4 regions of the Micromonospora sp. WMMD737 genome follow, and region 1 is predicted to be linked to each of the others. Evidence: riboswitches for the same ligand, from Rfam matches in the RefSeq annotation. Region 1 holds a riboswitch; each other region holds the start of a gene.
The links. Region 1 has a riboswitch for cyclic di-AMP ahead of ACN27A_RS22430 (NlpC/P60 family protein). Riboswitches for the same ligand answer to the same signal wherever they lie in the genome.
Positions count from the first base shown of each region.

Region 2: it holds a riboswitch for cyclic di-AMP, as region 1 does, so the genes downstream of both, ACN27A_RS24765 (coiled-coil domain-containing protein) here and ACN27A_RS22430 (NlpC/P60 family protein) in region 1, are expected to answer to the same signal.
Region 3: it holds a riboswitch for cyclic di-AMP, as region 1 does, so the genes downstream of both, ACN27A_RS13170 (coiled-coil domain-containing protein) here and ACN27A_RS22430 (NlpC/P60 family protein) in region 1, are expected to answer to the same signal.
Region 4: it holds a riboswitch for cyclic di-AMP, as region 1 does, so the genes downstream of both, ACN27A_RS31310 (C39 family peptidase) here and ACN27A_RS22430 (NlpC/P60 family protein) in region 1, are expected to answer to the same signal.

Region 1 covers NZ_JBMHMH010000001.1:5,094,828-5,099,505, reverse strand. Annotated here, with positions in the region: gene ACN27A_RS22440 (pyridoxamine 5'-phosphate oxidase family protein) at 1-470, opposite strand, end outside; gene dcd (dCTP deaminase) at 549-1,127, shown strand; gene ACN27A_RS22430 (NlpC/P60 family protein) at 1,211-2,251, opposite strand; cyclic di-AMP (ydaO/yuaA leader) riboswitch at 2,264-2,398, opposite strand; gene ACN27A_RS22425 (N-acetylmuramoyl-L-alanine amidase) at 2,637-4,661, shown strand.
Region 2 covers NZ_JBMHMH010000001.1:5,577,993-5,582,670, forward strand. Annotated here, with positions in the region: gene ACN27A_RS24760 (carbonic anhydrase) at 124-876, shown strand; gene ACN27A_RS24765 (coiled-coil domain-containing protein) at 978-1,994, opposite strand; cyclic di-AMP (ydaO/yuaA leader) riboswitch at 1,998-2,129, opposite strand; gene ACN27A_RS24770 (YibE/F family protein) at 2,296-3,651, opposite strand; gene ACN27A_RS24775 (hypothetical protein) at 4,128-4,631, shown strand.
Region 3 covers NZ_JBMHMH010000001.1:3,093,564-3,098,241, forward strand. Annotated here, with positions in the region: gene ACN27A_RS13160 (HelD family protein) at 1-1,158, shown strand, start outside; gene ACN27A_RS13165 (cation diffusion facilitator family transporter) at 1,235-2,152, shown strand; cyclic di-AMP (ydaO/yuaA leader) riboswitch at 2,306-2,437, shown strand; gene ACN27A_RS13170 (coiled-coil domain-containing protein) at 2,451-3,536, shown strand; gene ACN27A_RS13175 (SRPBCC family protein) at 3,628-4,092, opposite strand; gene ACN27A_RS13180 (1-phosphofructokinase family hexose kinase) at 4,271-4,678, shown strand, end outside.
Region 4 covers NZ_JBMHMH010000001.1:7,066,339-7,071,016, forward strand. Annotated here, with positions in the region: gene ACN27A_RS31300 (polysaccharide pyruvyl transferase family protein) at 1-345, opposite strand, end outside; gene ACN27A_RS31305 (acyltransferase family protein) at 656-1,894, shown strand; cyclic di-AMP (ydaO/yuaA leader) riboswitch at 2,215-2,355, shown strand; gene ACN27A_RS31310 (C39 family peptidase) at 2,585-3,430, shown strand; gene ACN27A_RS31315 (alpha/beta fold hydrolase) at 3,536-4,279, shown strand; gene ACN27A_RS31320 (CDP-glycerol glycerophosphotransferase family protein) at 4,343-4,678, opposite strand, start outside.

The DNA of each region.
Region 1 (4,678 bases):
TGGGGGTCGAGCCACACCTGGACGGCGGGCCGGCCGTGCCACTCGCTGGCGCCGCCCGCGACGCCGGACTCGCGGCGGGCCAGCATCGCCACGTCGACGGTGAACTCGAAGACCCGCCAGTCGACCTGCGGCGCGGCCCGGTGGCTGCGGGCCAGCCGGGCCACCCGCGCCGGGTCGGTCACCGGCCGGGCGTGGCCGGCGACGTAGGCTTCGTCGTCGCTCTCCTCGGGCGGGAACGAATGCAGCGCGTAGCGGCCGTCGCGCTCCAGGTCGCGCCGCTTGGGCGAGTCGACGACGAAGCAGAAGAGCCCCTCGTCGGTGATCACCGGGGAGACCGGGTGCACCCGGGGACCGCCGTCGGCGCGGACGGTGGCCAGGTAGCCGAAGCCCGGCCCGTACTGCTGCATGAGGAGGCGGATCCCGTCGGCGAGGCGGGGCTCGTCGGCGGCGAATTCGGACCAGGAAGCCATGCCGGCATTCTATCGAACAATTGTACGAAGATGCACTCCGACACGCAGGTCACGCGTGTCGGTCGCTAAGGTGTGCGGATGCTGCTCTCCGACCGCGACCTGGCCTCCGAGATCGAGGCGGGAACGCTCGCGCTGGAGCCGTTCGAGCCCGCGCTGGTGCAACCGTCCAGCATCGACGTACGCCTGGACAAGCTCTTCCGGGTCTTCAACAACCACCTCTACACCCACATCGACCCCGCGCAGCAGCAGGACGACCTCACGTCGATGGTCGAGGTGCCGGAGGGCGAGCCGTACGTGCTGCATCCGGGCGAGTTCGTGCTCGCCTCGACGCTGGAGGTGATCACGCTCGGCGACCAGCTCGCCGGCCGGCTGGAGGGGAAGAGCTCACTGGGCCGACTGGGCCTGCTCACCCACTCCACGGCGGGCTTCATCGACCCGGGCTTCTCCGGTCACGTGACCCTCGAACTGTCCAACGTGGCCAACCTGCCGATCACCCTCTGGCCGGGCATGAAGATCGGCCAGCTCTGCATCTTCCGGCTCTCGTCGCCGGCGCAGCACCCGTACGGCTCGGCCGTCTACGGCTCGCGCTACCAGGGACAGCGCGGCCCGACCCCGAGCCGCTCCTGGCAGCACTGGCGCACCTGGCCCACCCGCTGACCCGGCCGCTGACCCGGCCGCTGCGCGTCAGGAAGGGCACCTTCCTCTACCGAAGGCGTTAGGAAGGTGCCCTTCCTGACACCTCAGCCGGGGCGGCCGTAGCTGTGGATCGGGCCGTCGTCGACCTTCTTCATCTTGATCGGCACCCCGGCGCGGGAGGCGTGCACCACCCAGCCCCCGCCGACGTACATGCCGACGTGGTGCAGGTCGCTGTAGTAGAAGACGAGGTCGCCCGGGCGCAGCTCGCCCCGGCTCACGGACGCGGTGGCCCGCCGCTGCTGTGCGGCGTTGTGTGGCAGCGACACCCCCGCCTTCGCCCAGGCGGCGAGCATCAGGCCGGAGCAGTCGTACGAGTTCGGCCCCTCGGCGCCCCAGACGTAGGGCTTGCCGATCTGCGCACAGGCGAACTTCACGGCGGTGCCGGCCGGGCCGCCGGGATAGCCGGCCGGGCAGGGGGCGGGACGCAGCGGCCCGCCGCCGCCGTTGCCGTAGACCCGCAGCCGCAGCTTCTGCAACCGGTCGATCTCGGCGTTGATCTGCTTCTTCTTCGCCGCGAGCTGGGCCTCGGTGCGGCCGAGCTGGACGACCATCTCGTCCAGCGGCGCCTTCTTGGCGGCCAGCCGGTCGCGCAGCTCGGCGACCTGCCGCACGTCCTGCTGCTGGTGCTGGGCGAACTGGTCGAGCAGTTCGAGCTGCCCGATCATCTCGCTCGGTGAACGGCTGCCCAGCAGGGCGTTGACGGCGGAGACGTTTTCGCCCTTGTAGGCGCGGGCCGCCAGCGCGCCGACCTTCTCCATCGCCTGGTCGACCTGCTTCTCCAGCGGCCCGATCTGCGCGGCGAGCGCGTCGGCCTGCTTCCGCCTGGCAGCCAGGTCCTGGCGGGTGGCGTTGTGCCGTTCGATGACCGGTTCGAGCTTGTTCCAGTCCTCGTCGATCTGCCGCTCGATCTCGGCGACCGTCGGTTCGGCGTGGGCCGCCGCGGCGCCGCCGGTCAGGACGACGGCGAACGCGGCCAGGGCGGCGAGGGCGGTGGTGCAGCGGTACCAGCGTGGGCGCGGCGCAGCCGTCACCGGGTCGGCGAGGGCCGACCGGGCCGACGGTGGCCGCGGGGCATGGTGTGCCACCGGGCTCAGTGCTCCTTCTTCCGTACCGCCTACCGGGTTAGCTGACGGGTTCGGGCGGGAAGGGGCGCCCTACCGCAGGGACTGCGGATTCACCCCGGGGAACCTGGGTCCCCGGCTCGCTCGGGAGCGACTCGGCGGTGTCGGACCGTCACCGCCCTGGTTGGACGGAATGTCACCGGCCGACGAAGGACCAGAGTAGAGACGACCGTTATCGATCCGCAACCCTACGGGCGGTGACACTCCGTACCCACCCGGGTCGGGCGGATCCGCAACCCGGGCGACGAAGATTTTCTTCCTTCTGAAGTGTCTGACGGAAAGGTATTGACCAGAGGCGGCGGGCGGGGCGAAGGTGACCCCACCTTTGCCCGTCCGAACTGGGGGTCTGATGCACCTGTCAGCGACATCGAGGAGCAGACGCGTCCTGCTGGCCGCCGCCGTGGCCGCCGCCATGGCGGCGACGCCGCTCACCGCCGCCGGGTCCGCCGCCGCGGCGGCGCCGGTGACCGACCGGCAGCAGCAGTACGCCGCCGCGGCCGCCGAGTACGGCGTACCGGAGAGCGTCCTGCTCGGGGTCTCCTACCTGCAGTCCCGCTGGGACACCAACGCCGGCACGCCGAGCACCAGCGGCGGCTACGGACCGATGCACCTCACCGACGCCGAGCACGTCGCCGCCCTCGCCGGCGGCACGCACCACGACGAGGGCACCGAGGACCCGCGCGGCGACGACTCCCGCCCGTCCCTGGCCGAGGCCCACGAGCCGCCGGCCGCGTCGCCTCCCGCCGAGGCCGCGCTGCGGACCGTCGACGCCGCCGCCGGGCTGACCGGCGCCAGCGAGGAGTCGCTGCGGACGGACGTCACGGCGAACATCCGGGGCGGCGCGGCGCTGCTGGCCGCGTACCAGAAGGAGATCGGCGCCCCGGTCGGCGCCGACACCGACCCGGCGGCCTGGTACGGCGCGGTGGCCCGGTACTCCGGCGCGGACAGCGCCGACGCCGCGGCGGCCTTCGCCAACGAGGTGTACGCCACCATCGCCACGGGCGACAGCCGGGTGACCGACGACGGGCAGCGGGTCACGCTGGCCGGCCGGGCGGTCCAGCCGAACCGCTCCTGGCTGGACCGGCTGCGCCTGCGCAAGCTCGCCCGGCCGGACGGGCTGGAGTGCCCGGACGACATCTCCTGCGAGTGGATCCCGGCGCCGTACGAGAACTACGGCCCCACCCTGGGCGACTACGGCAACCACGACCTGGGCAACCGTCCCACCCAGCAAAAGATCGAGTACATCGTCATCCACGACACCGAGGGCTACTTCGGTCCCAGCGTCAACCTGGTCAAGGACCCGAAGCGGGTGGGTTGGCACTACACCCTGCGCTCGGTGGACGGGCACATCGCCCAGCACATCAAGACCAAGAACGTCGGCTGGCACGCCGGCAACTGGTACGTGAACGCCAAGTCCATCGGCCTCGAACACGAGGGCTTCGCCGGGCACGGCACCTGGTACACCGAGGCGATGTACCGCACCTCCGCCAAGCTGGTCCGCCACCTGGCGCGGGCGTACAACATCCCGCTGGACCGCAACCACATCATCGGGCACGACAACGTCCCCGGCACCGTCGCCGCGAACGTGCGTGGCATGCACTGGGACCCGGGACCGTACTGGAACTGGTCGCACTACTTCGACCTGCTCAAGGCGCCGTTCAAGTCGACCGGCACGCACCGGACCGGGCTGGTCACCATCGACCCGGACTTCGCCACCAACCAGCCGCCGTTCACCGGCTGCAACCGGCAGCCTCCGGGCGTGCCGAACCCGCCCCCGGCGACGGCCCCCTGCCCGCTGCGCGGCTCCTCCGCGCTGTTCCTGCACAACGCGCCGAGCCACGACGCGCCGCTGGTCAACGACATCGCGCTGCGGCCCGACGGCACCCCGAACACCACGTACGTCTCCGACCACGGCGCCCGCGTCTCGGCCGGCCAGACGTACGCGCTGGCCGAGGTGCAGGGCGACTGGACCGCGATCTGGTACCTCGGCCAGAAGGGGTGGTTCCACAACCCTGCCGCCAAGCCGACGGCGAAGTGGACCGTCGGGTTCGTGGTGACCCCGAAGACCGGTAAGGCCACCATCCCGGTGTACGGCCGGGCCTACCCGGAGCAGGCCGCGTACCCGGAGGGCGTGCCGTACCAGGCGATCTCGCCGTTGCAGTACACCCTCTCGGCCGGCCAGCGGTACGCCGTCGGCAACCTGCTCCCCGGCGAGTACTACCGGGCCACCACGTTCGACGGGTCCGCCCCCCACGACCAGACGGTCGTCCGGGGCGACAACAGGTACGTGCAGGTCCAGTTCGGCCACCGGATCATGTACGTCAACCTGGACGACGTGAACCTGGTGCCGTCCCCGCTGGGCGCGCCGCGCTGACCGCACCCGCACGAAGA
Region 2 (4,678 bases), 480 kb from region 1:
ACATATGAAATGCATATCACGCATCCCTTGACGTATCTTGCAGTGCGTGTGACGGTGGTGGCAGCCCGCGTCCAGCGTCGGCCCGGGTGACCAGGCCGTTCACGTGAGGTAGCGAGGTGTGGGATGAGTCGTCCCGGATCGCCAGGAAGCCAACCGGGCCCGGAGCGGACGCTCCCGGTGCCGGCCACGGGCGGGGCCCCGGCCGACGTCGGCACCGCGATCGCCGTCCCCGCGAGTCCCGAGCAGGCGCTCGCCGAGCTGCACGCCGGCAACCGGCGGTTCGTGACCGGCGCCCCGCGCCACCCCAACCAGGACGCCGGGCACCGCGCCGCGGTCGCCGACGGGCAGCACCCCTTCGCGGTGATCGTCGGTTGCTCCGACTCCCGGCTCGCCGCCGAGATCATCTTCGACCGCGGCCTCGGTGACCTCTTCGTGGTCCGCACCGCCGGGCACACCATCGGTCCCGAGGTGCTGGGCAGCGTGGAGTACGCCGTCACGGTCCTGGGCACGCCGCTGGTGGTGGTGCTCGGTCACGACTCCTGCGGGGCCGTCCAGGCGGCTCGTGCGGCGGACGCCACCGGCACCCCGCCGGTCGGGCACCTGTGCGCCGTGGTGGACGCCGTGGTGCCCAGCCTGCGCCGGGCCGCCGCCGAGGGCGTGCACGACATCGACGGCATCGTCGACATCCACATCGCGCACACCGTCGAGGCGATGCTGGGCCGCTCCGCCGTCCTCGCCGCGGAGGTGGCCGCCGGCCGCTGCGGGGTGGTCGGCATGTCGTACCGGCTGACCGCCGGCGAGGTGCGGACGGTGGCCGAGGTGCCCGCCCGCACGGCCGACGCGCCGGAGGCGGCGGCCAGCGCCGCGCTCGCCTGACTCCGCCCGCCCGGCAGGTCGTCGCGGCGGGCCCGTACAGACGACAGAGGGCCGCTCCCGCGTCCGGCGGGGCGGCCCTCTGTGTGTACGTGTGGTCCCGGCTAGAGCAGTGACACGTGGACGTGGTCGGTGTGGTTCGACGGGCCGCTGTAGGAACTCCAGCCGGTCGCCGGGAACCAGATCTGTCTGTTCCAGATCACGTAGTAGATGCCGAGCCGATCGGCGTTGCGGACCAGGAACGCGGTCAGGTTGTTGCCGTACATGTAGGTGTCGTCGTTGTGCCAGGGGGAGAAGCCGCTCTTCTGCAGCGACCAGTCGCAGGCCCGGCCCTTCGGGTGCTCGTACGGCCCGCCGGGGCGGTAACAGCCGACGAACCGGTTGAAGCCGGCCCGCTTGACCTCCTTGTACATGTGCAGGGTGCGCGCCGTGATGCGGCCGGAGGTGGTGGGATCGGCCTCGGTGGGTGACAGCGGCGTCCAGTCGCCGTCGGCCGTCCGTCCCGGCGCGATCTTCGCCACCGGCGAGGTGGCGACCACCTTGCCACTGGTCAGTCCTCTGCCGCCGACCAGCGCGAGCGCCTTCTCCGCCTCCCGCTTGCCGCGCGCCATCTCGTTCGTCAGCTTCTGCTGTTCGCGGACCTCGGTGTCGAGCGCCAGCTTGGCCTGCTCGGCGCGGTCCTTGACCGCGTTCACCTCGGCGAGCTTCTTGGAGTTGACCAGGTTGAGCTCGTCGAGGGCGGCGGCGCGCTTGACGAACGAGTCGGGGCTGGCGGTGTCCAGCAGCATGGACACCGCGCCGATCCGCCCGGTGCGGTAGGACTGGGCGGCGATCTGGCTGACCTGGGGGGCCAGCGCGCTCAGTTCGGCCTGCGCCCGGGAGACCTCCAGGGCCAGTTCGAGCTGGCGCTTCTTCGACTTCGCCAGCTTCGCCTTGGCCTGCACGTAGGACCGGTTCCGGGCCTCGATGAGGTCGTCGAGCAGCTTGGGCTCGTCGTCCCCGTGCCCGGAGGGCTTGGGCGGGGTGGGCGCGGCCGCCGCCGGCAGAGGCCCGGCGAAGACCGCCAGAGCGGCGAGTACGGCCACCACGGGCGTCAACCAGCGGCGTAGGGGTGCCGTCACAGTTTTCCCTTCCGTCGACCGCCGACCGGGTTAGCTGACGGGTTCGGGGCGGAAGTGGCCCCTACCGCTGTCGCGGATTCACCCCACGTACCTGGGTCCCCGGTTCGCCTCGCGGCGATTGGGCGGCGGCACCGCAGGCGCCGCTGCGCGCCTTCGGCGGTGACCGGCAGCGAGGTTACCCGAGAACGCTCCCGGGGATCTACGTCCCTAAGCCGACTAAATGCGTTATTTCGTAATGGCGGACGGTGACCAGTGACGCGTTTATCAGGACGAACGCCCTGTTCGGTCACGCTGAGGAGCGTCACCATGCGGTGTCCGTACTTCTGCGCCCGTCGGGCCATTCGGCGGGAGCGGCGGACGGCGTGTCCCCACGCGGCCCGCTGAGGGCCTCCAGCGCCTCGGACCGGTCGGTCGCCGGCCGGGGTGTCGGCGCGGTCGTGCGCGTGGGCGCGGCGCGGCCGGTGGCGTCCCCGCCGCGTCGGCCGGCCGTGGTCACCAGGGCCGCCAGCGCGGTGGTCAGCGGCACGGCGGCGATCAGGCCCAGGGTGGCGACTGCGCTGCGGACGATCTCCTGGGCGAGGAACTCGCTGGTGAGAAGTTGGGTCACCGCCCGCGAGTCGGCGGTCAGCAGGAGCAGCACCGGCAGGGAGGCGCCCGCGTACGCCAGCACGATGGTGTTCACCGTCGAGGCGATGTGCGCCCGGCCGACCCGGGTCGCCGCCCGGTAGAGCTGCGTCCGGGACAGCCCGGGGTTGGCGTGGGCCAGCTCGGTGACCGTGGCGGCCTGGGTCACCGTGACGTCGTCCAGCACGCCGAGGGAGCCGATGACGATCCCGGCCAGCAGCAGCCCGTGCAGGTCGACGTCGGCCTGGTACATCGACAGCGTGGTGGCGTCCTCGGAGCCGAACCCGGTCAGGTGGGTCGCGGCGGTGGCGATCGTGCCGAGGACACCGGTCAGCACCAGGCTGCCCAGCGTGCCGAGCACGGCGACCGAGGTCTGCGCCGTCACGCCGTGGGTCAGGTAGAGCACCACGAACATGATCAGAGCGGCGCCGACGACCGCGACCAGCAGGGGCGGGTTCCCGGCGCTGATGCCCGGCAGCACGAAGGTCAGCAGGATGGCGAAGCTCGCCGCCAGGCCGCCCAGCGCGGCCAGCCCGCGCCACCGCCCGAAGGCGACGATGGCGGCCGCGAAGAGCGCCACCAGCCAGACCAGCGGCTTGCCGCGCTGGTGCTCGGCGATGTTGTAGGTGCTGGCCGTGGGGTCGGCGGGGTCGGTGAGCTCGACCAGGATGATCTCGTCGTCCACGGCGACGGTCGGCGCACCGGGCCCGGCCGGGATCGGCGTCTGGATCTGCTGGCCGGCGTCGGGGCCGTCCTGCACCCGTACGGTGACCGTGCCGCAGGGGCCCTGCCGCGCGTCGGGGCTCCCCTCCGGGGCCTCCGGGGCGGGCGGGCACGGCTCCGTCACCACCCGGGTCACCGTGCCGTGGTAGCGGGGTGCGTCGGTGCCGGTCGCCGGGTCGGGCGCGTCCCACGGCCACAGCACCAGGGCCGCGATCAGCGTGGCGACGAAGAGGGGCACCACCGTCGCGACGAGGATCCGCCGCACCCTCGGCGGGGCGGACGGAGCGGGACGGGTGTGGTCGGCGCCCAACGTGTGTCTCCCTACGAATCCAGGGCGGGGTACGGGCCGGCGGGGCCGGTCGGTTCACCCGTCGCCGCGTGGGCGCGACGGGGATCGCTTCCGCGTGGTGGTGCGGTCACGTACCGCGGTCCTGGGCCCCCACCCGGTCGCGGGTGGGCGGTGCCGCCGCCCGGCGGTGCGCGCGGGGCGGGTGGTGCGGAGTCCGGAGGGCCACCGGCCGAATGGTAGCCACCCCGGCATCGGGGCGCAGGTCGTGCGGGTGGTGTCGCGGCGCGGACCTTCACCACGCCCGCCGGCACGCCCACGCGCGGGACCTGCGCGCGCCCGGCCGCCCATGTTCGGCTCCTCACGCGCGATACCCATCCGTGCCCGACCGGCCCACCTTCGCCGTCGACGTGCGGGAACCGGTGCCGGCCCGCGCACGTGCGGGGGCCGGACGTGGGTGGTGCCCGTGCGGCACGGGTCGACGCGCTAGCGTGAGGGACGTGCGGACGACGGTGACGGCGGCGCGGGGCGCGCGGCTCCTGTTGCTCGTCGGCACGCTGCTCGGGCTGGCCGCGATGCACACGATCGGCCACGACTCGCACCAGACGGGTCATCCCGCGAACCCGTCGGCGCACGCCGCCGCCGCGCCCGGCCCGCACGCCGCCGCCGCCGCGCCCGGCCCGCACGCCGCCGCCGCCGCGCCCGGCCCGCACGCCGCCGGGTTGGCTCTCCAGACCGTCGTGGGCTGTCCCGGGGGCTGCGCCTCCGAGGACCTGCTGCCTGCCGGCGGTGATACGGGGAGAGGGCTGCCCGGGTGGGGCGTGTGCCTGGCGGTGCTGGGCGCGTTCACGGCCGCGCTGCTGCTGGCGGCGGTGCTGTCGGTCCGCGTACGCGCCGTCGGCCCGACCGGGGGCGGTCCGGTCGGCGCCTTCCCGCCGCCCCGGGCCCCGCCGCCCCGGCCGGTCGGTCTGCGGCTCGCCACGGTCTCGGTGCTGCGCAGGTAGGACGCGTTCGACGCGGTGCGGTTGCACGCCGTTCCGCGTCCCCGTCA
Region 3 (4,678 bases), 2.0 Mb from region 1:
CGCCGCGAGCTGGACGGCATCCGGGACCGGGCGATGCCCCGGGGCGCCCGCCGCAACGAGGTGCGCCGGGCCGGCTTCGACGGGGTCTTCGCGGCGCTGTGGGCGCAGGCCCGCAGGTTGGGCGTGGGCCGCCTGCCAGAGCAGCGCGCGTTCGAGGACGAGATCGCCGAGCGGCCGGAGTTCCGGGAGTTCCTGAAGGCGTGGTGGCCCCGGCTGCACCCCCGGCACGTGCTGGGCTGGCTGGCCCGTCCGGACCGGCTGCACCGCTACGCCGAGGGGATCCTCTCCCGCGCCGAGATCCGGCTGCTGACCGACGCGTACGGCAGCCTCGACGCCGCCGGGCTGACGATCGCCGACATCGCGCTGCTCGACGAGCTGGACGCCTTGCTCGGCAAGCCGATGAAGCCCGCCCGGGCGAAGCGGGACCCGTTCCAGCTGGCCGGTGGGGTCCGCGAGCTGAGCACCTTCGCCGACCGGCAACGCGCCGCCCGCGAGGCGGCGCGGGAACGCCCGGACGACTACCGGGAGTACGCGCACGTGGTGGTCGACGAGTCGCAGGACGTCTCGCCGATGCAGTGGCGCATGATCGGCCGGCGGGGCCGGCTGGCCTCGTGGACGGTGGTGGGCGATCCGGCGCAGACGGCGTGGACGGGGGATCCCGAGGAGCTGACCCGGGCCCGGGACCAGGCGTTGGGCCGGCGCAAACGGCACCACTTCACCCTCACCACGAACTACCGCAACTCGGCAGAGATCTTCGCGGTGGCGGCGGCCGAGATCCGCCGGCTGCACCCGGACCTGCCGCTGCCCCGGGCGGTGCGCTCCACCGGCGTCGACCCGGTCGCGCTGTCGGTGCCGCCGGCGGAGCTGGAGGCCGCGGTGGTGGCGGCGGCCGGCGCGCTGCTCGCCGAGGTCGAGGGCACGGTCGGGGTGATCACGCCGGTGCCGCGCCGCGACGAGGTGGCCGGCTGGCTGGGCGGGCTCGGTGCGCCGCGTCTGCAGGTGGTGACCAGCCTGGAGGCCAAGGGCATGGAGTACGACGGGGTCGTCCTCGTCGCCCCGGGCGAGATCCGGGCCGACCCGGGGTCGGGGGTGCGGACGCTCTACGTGGCGCTGTCCCGGGCCACCCAGCGGCTGACCACCGTCGACCCGATCGGCTGAGCCGCCGTTACTTGCATACATAGCGATGTGAGCATAGATTGAACGCGAATCCGGACGCCTGACGGAGGGTGGGCGCGTGGGCGCAGGTCATGACCACCATCACGGGTCGGTGGCGAATGCCGCGCACCGCCACCGGGGCCGGCTCTGGGCGGCGTTCGGGCTGCTCGCCGGCCTCATGGTGGTGGAGGCGGTGGCGGCCTTCCGCACGGGCTCGCTGGCCCTGCTGAGCGACGCCGGGCACATGTTCACCGACGTGCTCGGCATCGGCATGGCGCTCGCGGCGATCGCCGCCACCCGGCGGGCGGGCGCCGACCCGCAGCGCACCTTCGGCCTCTACCGGCTGGAGGTGCTGGCCGCACTGGCCAACGCCGCCCTGCTCTCCGGCGTCGCGGTCTACGTCGTGATCGAGGCGGTGCGCCGCTTCGGCGACCCGCCGGAGGTGCTGGCCGGCCCGATGCTGGTGGTCGCCGTGCTGGGCCTGCTCGCCAACATCGGCGCCTTCGCGCTGCTGCGCTCCGGGGCGAAGGAGAGCATCAACGTCCACGGCGCGTACCTGGAGGTGCTCGGCGACCTGCTGGGGTCACTCGGCGTGATCGGGGCCGCGCTGCTGATCGCCACCACCGGCTGGTGGTGGGCGGATCCACTGGTGGCGGTCGCGATCGGGGTGCTCATCCTGCCGCGCACCTGGCGGCTCGGGCGGGCCGCGCTGCGCATCCTGGTGCAGGCCGCGCCGGAGCACCTCCAGGTGACCGCGGTGCACGACCGGCTGGCCGCCGTGCCCGGCGTCGCCGAGGTGCACGACCTGCACGTCTGGACGCTGACCTCCGGGATGGAGGTGGCCTCGGCCCACCTGACCATGGCACCCGGCGCGGAGGTCGGCGCGGTGCTGGGCGCCGCCCGGGCCGCGCTGCACGACGACTTCCACATCGAGCACGCCACGTTGCAGATCGAGCCCGGAGCGTCGCGCGGGGCCTGCGGGTCGCTTGAGTGGTAATGAGGACAACCTTAAATCTGGGAGAGTATTGTGCACTTATGCCGGATTTGACTGTTAGTGGACGTACACCCTGCGTCACCTGCGCTGCATCAGTCACACCGGCACCGGTAGGCTCGGCTTCGGCCTCCGCCAGGCGGCACCCACCGGTGCCGGCGGTGGCCGCCGCCTAATCGCCCGGCGGGGCGAACCGGGGAACCATGTTCGTGGGGTGCATCCGCTTCAGCGGTAGGGATCTTCCGTCCCGAACCCGTCAGCTAACCCGGTCGGCGGCTGACGGAAGGACACGTGTATGCCAGTGATGGCACCTGTACGACGACGTGCCGCCCGGACGGCGGCCCTGATCGCCACGATGCTCGCCCTCGGCGCCGCGGTGGCCCCGGTCACCGCCGCCCCGGCGGCGGCCGCCACCCGGGCCGGACTGCTCGCCGCGGCCCCCGGCCAGGACGAGGAGGGCGGCACCCCCGCCCTGCGGGCCCAGTTGGAGGCCGCCAGCAAGGGCTACCTCGACGCCAAGCGCGCCCTGGACACGTCGGCCAGGCGGCAGCAGCAGCTCGCCGCGCAGCTCAAGACCACCGAGGTCGAGCTGGCCGCGCACACCGCCAGGGTCGGCGAGATCGCGGGAGCGGCCTACCGCACCGGCCGGCTCAGCGTGGCGTCCGCCCTGCTCAACAGCAGCTCGCCGGACGGCTTCATGGACCGCGCCGCCGCCCTCGACGCGGTGGCCGCCAAGGAGGACCGGGCCCTGCGCGAACTCCAGGAGACCCGGGACCAGGCCACCCGCACCAAGCTCGCCCTGGACGGCGAGATCCGGGAGCAGCGCAAGCAGGTCACCGTGATGGCCAAGCGCAAGGAGCAGGCCGAACGGGCGCTGACGGTCGCCAACCGCGAGCAGCAGCAACAGCGCCAGCAGTCCACGGGGGCGGGCGTCTCGCCGGGCGGCACCTCGAACAAGACGGCGAAGGCGGCCCCGCGCAACTCCGACGGCTCCTGGCCGCGCGAGTCGTGCAGCGTCAACGACCCCACCCCCGCCAACGGCTGCATCACCCCGCGCACCCTGCACGCGCTCAACCAGGCCAAGGCAGCGGGCTTCACCCGCTACGTCTCCTGCTACCGCCCCGGCGGCTCAGGCGAACACCCGAAGGGCCGGGCCTGCGACTTCGCGGCCCAGAAGGGCGGCTTCGGCGGCGACGCCACCGGCGGCGACCGGACGTACGGCAACAACCTGTCGGCGTACTTCGTGCGCAACGCCGACCGGCTCGCCGTGCTCTACGTGATCTGGTACAGGCAGATCTGGCTGCCCAGCAGTGGCTGGAAGTCGTACAGCGGGGCCAACGGCGACCCGTCCAGCGACCACACCAACCACGTGCACCTGTCGGTCTACTGACGCCCGCGCCCCGGTGCCCCGCCCGTCGCGGGTCACCGGGGCGCGACGGCGTCCGTCGCCTCCCGCCACCGCGGCCGGGCCTGTCCGGCGGTCAGTCGGCCGGCGACCCGGGCGGGCTCGTGTCGAGGGCCGCAGCGAGGCGGGCGGCCAGCCCGAGGTGGGCGGCGCGGGCCTGGCGGAACGCGTACCCGAAGAGCGGCGCGGGCGCGGCGAGGGTGATCTCGACCTCGATGCGGACGCCGTCGGGCTCCGCCCGCAGCCGGGTGTGGTTGCGCACCGTGGTGGCAGGCCACTGCCGGGCCACGGTGACGATCTCGTCGGCATCGTCCACGAGGACGTCGGCCCGGTAGGTGATCGGCAGGCGCACCGGCCCGGCGGCCAGTCGATCGGTGATGTCGTAGCTGGCCCGCGCGCCAGGACGGGGCGGCACCCGGCGGACCCGGACGATCAGCGGGTGCAGGTCCTCCTGCCGGGTGGGGTCGGCGAGCAGCGCCGCGGCCTCCGCGAGGGAGCAACGCGCCTGGACGGTGTAGCTGAAGGAACTTCGCCTGAGCACGCCGTCTCCCCAGCGTCGGTGGTCGCCCGATCGTCGCGCATGCCGGGCGCCCTGGCAACGCCGCGCCGATCCCGCCCGGAGTCCGGACGTCCGGCCGCCGACCCCACTACGGTCAGCTGATGGATGGTCACGGCACGTGTCGACCGACGGAGGATGGGCGCATGAACGGGTACGACGGATGAGCGGGCATGTGATGGTATTCGCGCCCACGCCCCGGCTGACGGTGACCGTCGACCAGCCCAGCGACGCGCCGGAGCTGCACCTGCACCCCGGCGGGCAGGGCGTGTGGCAGGCCCGGATGGTGATGTCGCTCGGCGTCGACGTGGTGCTCTGCGCCGCCCTCGGTGGCGAGATCGGCCAGGTGCTGGAGCCGCTGCTGGTCAGCGAGGGGGTGCACCTGAAGGTGGTGGTGCGCGACTCCGGCAGCGGCGGGTACGTGCACGATCGGCGCGAGGGCTCCCGGCAGGAGATCGTGGACGTGCCCGGCCAGCCGCTCAGCCGGCACGAGCTGGACGAGCTCTACAACCTGGCGCTGGGCGAGGGGCTGCGCGCCTCGGTCAGCGTGCTGAGCGGGCCGAACGAGCCG
Region 4 (4,678 bases), 2.0 Mb from region 1:
GACGTCGGTCTGCACGCCCACCCCGAGCACCACCACCGGGATCTTCAGCTGCTCGATGAGCTTCGTCATGGCCTCGACGCGGTGGGCGTAGCTGCGGCGGAAGGCGTTGGCGAGCGGTACGACGTAGACGTCGTACCGCTCGTTGATCATGTCGGCGTCGCGCGGGTTGATCCTGAACTCGGTCGAGGTGATCTCGGCGGTGGCGGTGCGCAGGAGCTTGTGGGCGGCGTGGCTGAAGACGAGGTTGCCGTTGTTGTCGCCGATCCAGTTCCGCTCGTGCGTCTCCTCCGCCGAGTAGACGTCGAACGGGCCCTTCTTCGCCCGCATCAGGATTCGCTGGTGCATCCGCCCGCCTCTCGTCACCTCCGGGTCTGGGAATACTAGCCACCCGATCGGCCGGAACCCGGAGGCCCGCCACCGCCGTCACGGATGGGGACGCAACGGTCACGGAGGGACGGGGGGACCCGGGATTACCCCACGGGACAGAACGGGCACTCGCGGACGGGACGGAACAGAGCCTCAGGCCCGGCGGGTAGGGTGCCCGGCGGGGCGGCGCCGAGCGGTGGACCGCCACGGGGCACCTTCGGGGCCCTGAGGACGGGGTCGAGGAGGAGACGTACGTGCTGGTGACCCTGCGGATCGTCGGGATGCCGGCATGAACGACGCCGCGACCGTCGCGCCGGCCGCCCGGCACGCGTCCCCGGCCAGCCGCCTGCCGTCGCTGACCGGGCTGCGCTGGGTCGCCGCCCTGCTCGTCTTCGGCTTCCACGTCGCGACGATGGGCATCATCGCCGAGCCCGGCCAGAAGGCCGTCGTGGATTGGGCCTTCGCCCTCGGGCTGTCGGGCGTGCAGTTCTTCTTCATCCTCAGCGGCTTCGTGCTGGTCTGGTCGGCCCGCCCCACCGACACCCGTCGGGCGTTCTGGCGGCGCCGGGTGGCCAAGATCTGGCCGAGCCACGTGGTGCTGTGGGTGGCGGCGCTGGCGGTCGCGGCCTGGTTCGCCGACCCCGTGGACCGGTTCGTGGCGGTGGAGAACCTGTTCCTCCTTCAGGCGTGGGACCCGCGGCCGGGCCACTTCTACAGCATCAACACGGTCAGCTGGTCGCTGTCCTGCGAGTTCTTCTTCTACCTCTGCCTGCCGTTGGCGCTGCCGCTGATCCGCCGGGCCCGACCGTGGGCCCTGTGGGCGGTCGTGGTCGCGGTGCCGCTGCTCATCCTGGCGCTCTGGCCGGCCCAGGCGCTGGTGCCCGAGGAGAGCCGCTGGTGGTTCACCCAGATCTTCCCGCCGGTGCGGTCGCTGGAGTTCTGGATGGGCGTCGCCGCCGCCGAGCTGATGCGGCGTGGCCGGTGGCGCGGGCCGGGCCTGCCGCTGGCCAGCCTGCTCTTCGTGGCGACCTGGGTGGTCGCCGCGCAGTGGGTCCGCGCCGAGCTGTGGGCTGCGCTGCTCTCGGTCGCGTACATCCTGGTCATCGCCGCGGCGGCGGACGCGGACGTGCGCGGGCGGCGCTCGCCGTGGCGGTCCCGGCAGATGGTCTGGCTGGGCGAGGTCTCCTTCGCCTTCTATCTGGTGCACGTCCTCGTGATGATCACCGTCCTGCGGCTCACCGGCGACTGGGGCGTCGGCTTCACCGGCTGGTGGGGGCTGGCGGTGGTGCTCGGCTTCCTGCTGGTCAACCTGGCCCTGGCCGGCCTGTTGCACCGGCTCGTCGAGACGCCGATGATGCGGCTGCTCACCCCGCGCAGGCCGGCCCGGACGCCGCGGGACGGGGACGGCGCCGGGAAGGACTCCGGCGGCCCCGGGGCGGCGCCGGGGGACCGGGGCAGCGCCGTGCCGCGCCCCCGGGCCGCCGATCCGCAGGGCGACCACCGACCGACGTACGCCGACTCGCGCTGAGCGCCCCCGGCGGCCGGAGAGTCCGGGCGACGAAATCCCGACCGTTTCGGTGACGCCGGTCACCACGTCGGCGAACCGGTCATCGGGCGCGGCCCGGCCGATTCCTGTCGGGGTTTCGGCGCCGCTGCCCGCCACTTGTCCCGTTGTCGCCTCAAGGTGCGCGCAGAAACGGTCGTCCCATTGAGTCGCGTCAGTGGCGAAGTGCCCGCAAAAATTGTCTCCCGATCAAGGTTTAGGCAGGTGGGACGGGGTTGGCAGGGCGCGGACCGGCCAGTAATGTCGGCGCGTCCGGTGCGGTACCCGATCGCCAGAGGCGACGCCGCGCCGACCCGCCTAATCGTGAACGACGAACCGGGGACCCAGTGCTCGTTGGGGTGAATCCGTGGGCCGTGGGCCCGTGGTAGGGCGTTCTTCCCGCCCGAATCCGTCAGCTAACCCGGTCGGCGGTGTCGGAAGGAGTTCCATCTTCATGCCACACCCGTACACCCCTCGGTTGTGCCGCCGTCTCCACGGCGCCGCGGTGACCGCGCTCGTCCGCCCGCAGGTCATGAGCTGACCCACCGGTCACCGTCCGTCGCCCGGCGTCCCGGGCGCATCCCCTGAGTGGTCCACCACCCGCCCGGACGCCCGTCCGCGCGGCGGTCCGTCCTGCCCTCGGCGCGGACCGACGGCCGCTCACCCCCCGAGCCCGTGGAGGAAACCGTGAAGCACCACCTCAAGCGACAGCTGCGTCGCCTCACGTCCGAGCGTCCGTACCAGCTGGCCGCCGCGTCCGCCGCGGCGCTCGTGCTGGCGTCGGGCACGGGCGCGCTGCTGGCCGGAGCCGACGAGGCCCCCGCCGCCGCGCAGGCCCCGGTGGCCGCCACCGAGCTGCGGGACGACGCCGCGGCCTCGCGCAGCCAGGCCCGGGTCGCGCCCGCCCCGTCCAGCGCCGCCCCGGCCGCGTCCAGCGCCGCCCCGTCGGCCAGCGCGTCCAGCGCCGCCCCGGACCCGGACCTGACCCGCAAGCCGGCGCCGCCGAAGCCGCCGGCCGCCAAGAGCCTGGACTACGACTACCAGGCCCAGACCACCTTCTACAACTGTGGTCCGGCGGCCGTCCGGCACGCCCTCAGCGCCGCCGGCATCGCGCGCAGCCAGGACGCCCTCGGTGCCCAGCTGGGCACCGACCAGATGGGCACCGACTCGGCCCAGGACACCACCCGCGTGCTGAACGCGACGGTGAAGGGCGACCCGTACCGGACCCGGATGATCCCCGGTGGCGCCGCCACCCCGGCCCAGATGGACCGGCTCCAGGCCGACGTCGTCGCGGCCATCGCCGACGGGCGGGGCGTCGTGGTCAACGTCGCCGGTAGCGCCACGGACACCGACGGCGGCTGGCACTCCTTCCCCGGCGGCCACTACGTCGCGGTGGTCGGCTACCAGGACGAGGGGCGGCTGGTGAAGATCGCCGACTCGGCGAACCCGGCGACCGCGTCGTACTGGATGAGCACCATCGCCCTGGCGAACTGGGCCGCCACCCGCGGCTACTCCGCCTGAGCGACGCCGTCGGGCGTCGGCTCCTCACCCGGGGGGTCGGCGCCCGATGTCGTGTCCGGGTCACGGCCCTCGCCCGCGGCGCCCGACGGGTGGCACACTGCGCCCATGGTCGATGAGTCGGGTGACCGGGACGGCCGGCGGGTGCTCCTGCTCCTGCACGGCATGGGCGCGACCGGCGACGTGTGGCTGCCCTGGGCGCCGCTGCTGGAGCATCGGTGGGCGGGGCGGTGGCTGGCGCCGGACCTCGCCGGCCACGGCTGGTCGCCGCCGCTGCCGGAGTACTCCTTCCCGGGGCTGGCCGCGCGGATCGCCGCGGGGCTCGCGCCGGGGGACCGGCTCGTCGTGCTGGGGCACTCCCTCGGCGGGGTGGTCGGGCTGGCGCTGGCCGCCCGGGGCGCCGGGCTGCCCGTCGACGCCGTCGTCGGGCTCGGCATCAAGGCCGTCTGGTCGCCGGCGGAGCTGGCCAAGGCGGGTGAGCTGGCGGCCCGGCCGGTGACCTGGTTCGCCAGCCGGGACGAGGCGGCCCGCCGCTACCTGCGGGTGGCCGGCCTGACCGGGCTCTTCGCCCCGGAACACCCCGTCGTGGAGGCGGGGCTGCGGCAGGTCGACGGCCGCTGGCGGCTGGCGATGGACCCGGCCGCGTTCGGCGTGGGCGCGCCAGAGCTGCCCGCCCTGCTGGCGGCGACCGACGTGCCCGTGCTGCTGGCCCGCGGCGAGCACGACCCCATGGTCACCGACGCCCAGCTCACCGAGCTGGGGGTGCCGGTCGCCACCCTGCCCGGCCTCGGGCACAACGCCCACGTCGAGGCCCCCGAGGCGGTCCTGGACCTCGTCGAGCCGTACCGCTGACGCCCCCCGCGAACGGCCCGGAGGTCCGCCGTCGTGGCCGGTGTGCCTCTCCGACCGGGGCGGTCAGGTGGCGGGGGAGAGGGTCGCCTCGTCCGGGTCGAGCGGCAGGCCGGTCGCGCCGCCCGTGCGCGGGGCGGGCGTCCGCCAGCCCTCGTCGAGCTGGCGCCGGGCGGCCGCCAGGAACGCTTCGGCGTACGACTCGGCGGGGAAGTCGCCCAGGTAGCGGCTCCGGGTGGCCCACCGCGCCGACGCCAGCGGATCGGTGTCCAGCAGCGCGGTCAGCACCTCGTCCACGTTCGCCATGTCGCGCCGCAGCACGTAGCCCGACCCGGCGAGCGGGAACTGCTCGGGGAACCGGTCGCCGGAGCCCACCATGTCGGTCACCGCGTAGGGCTTGCC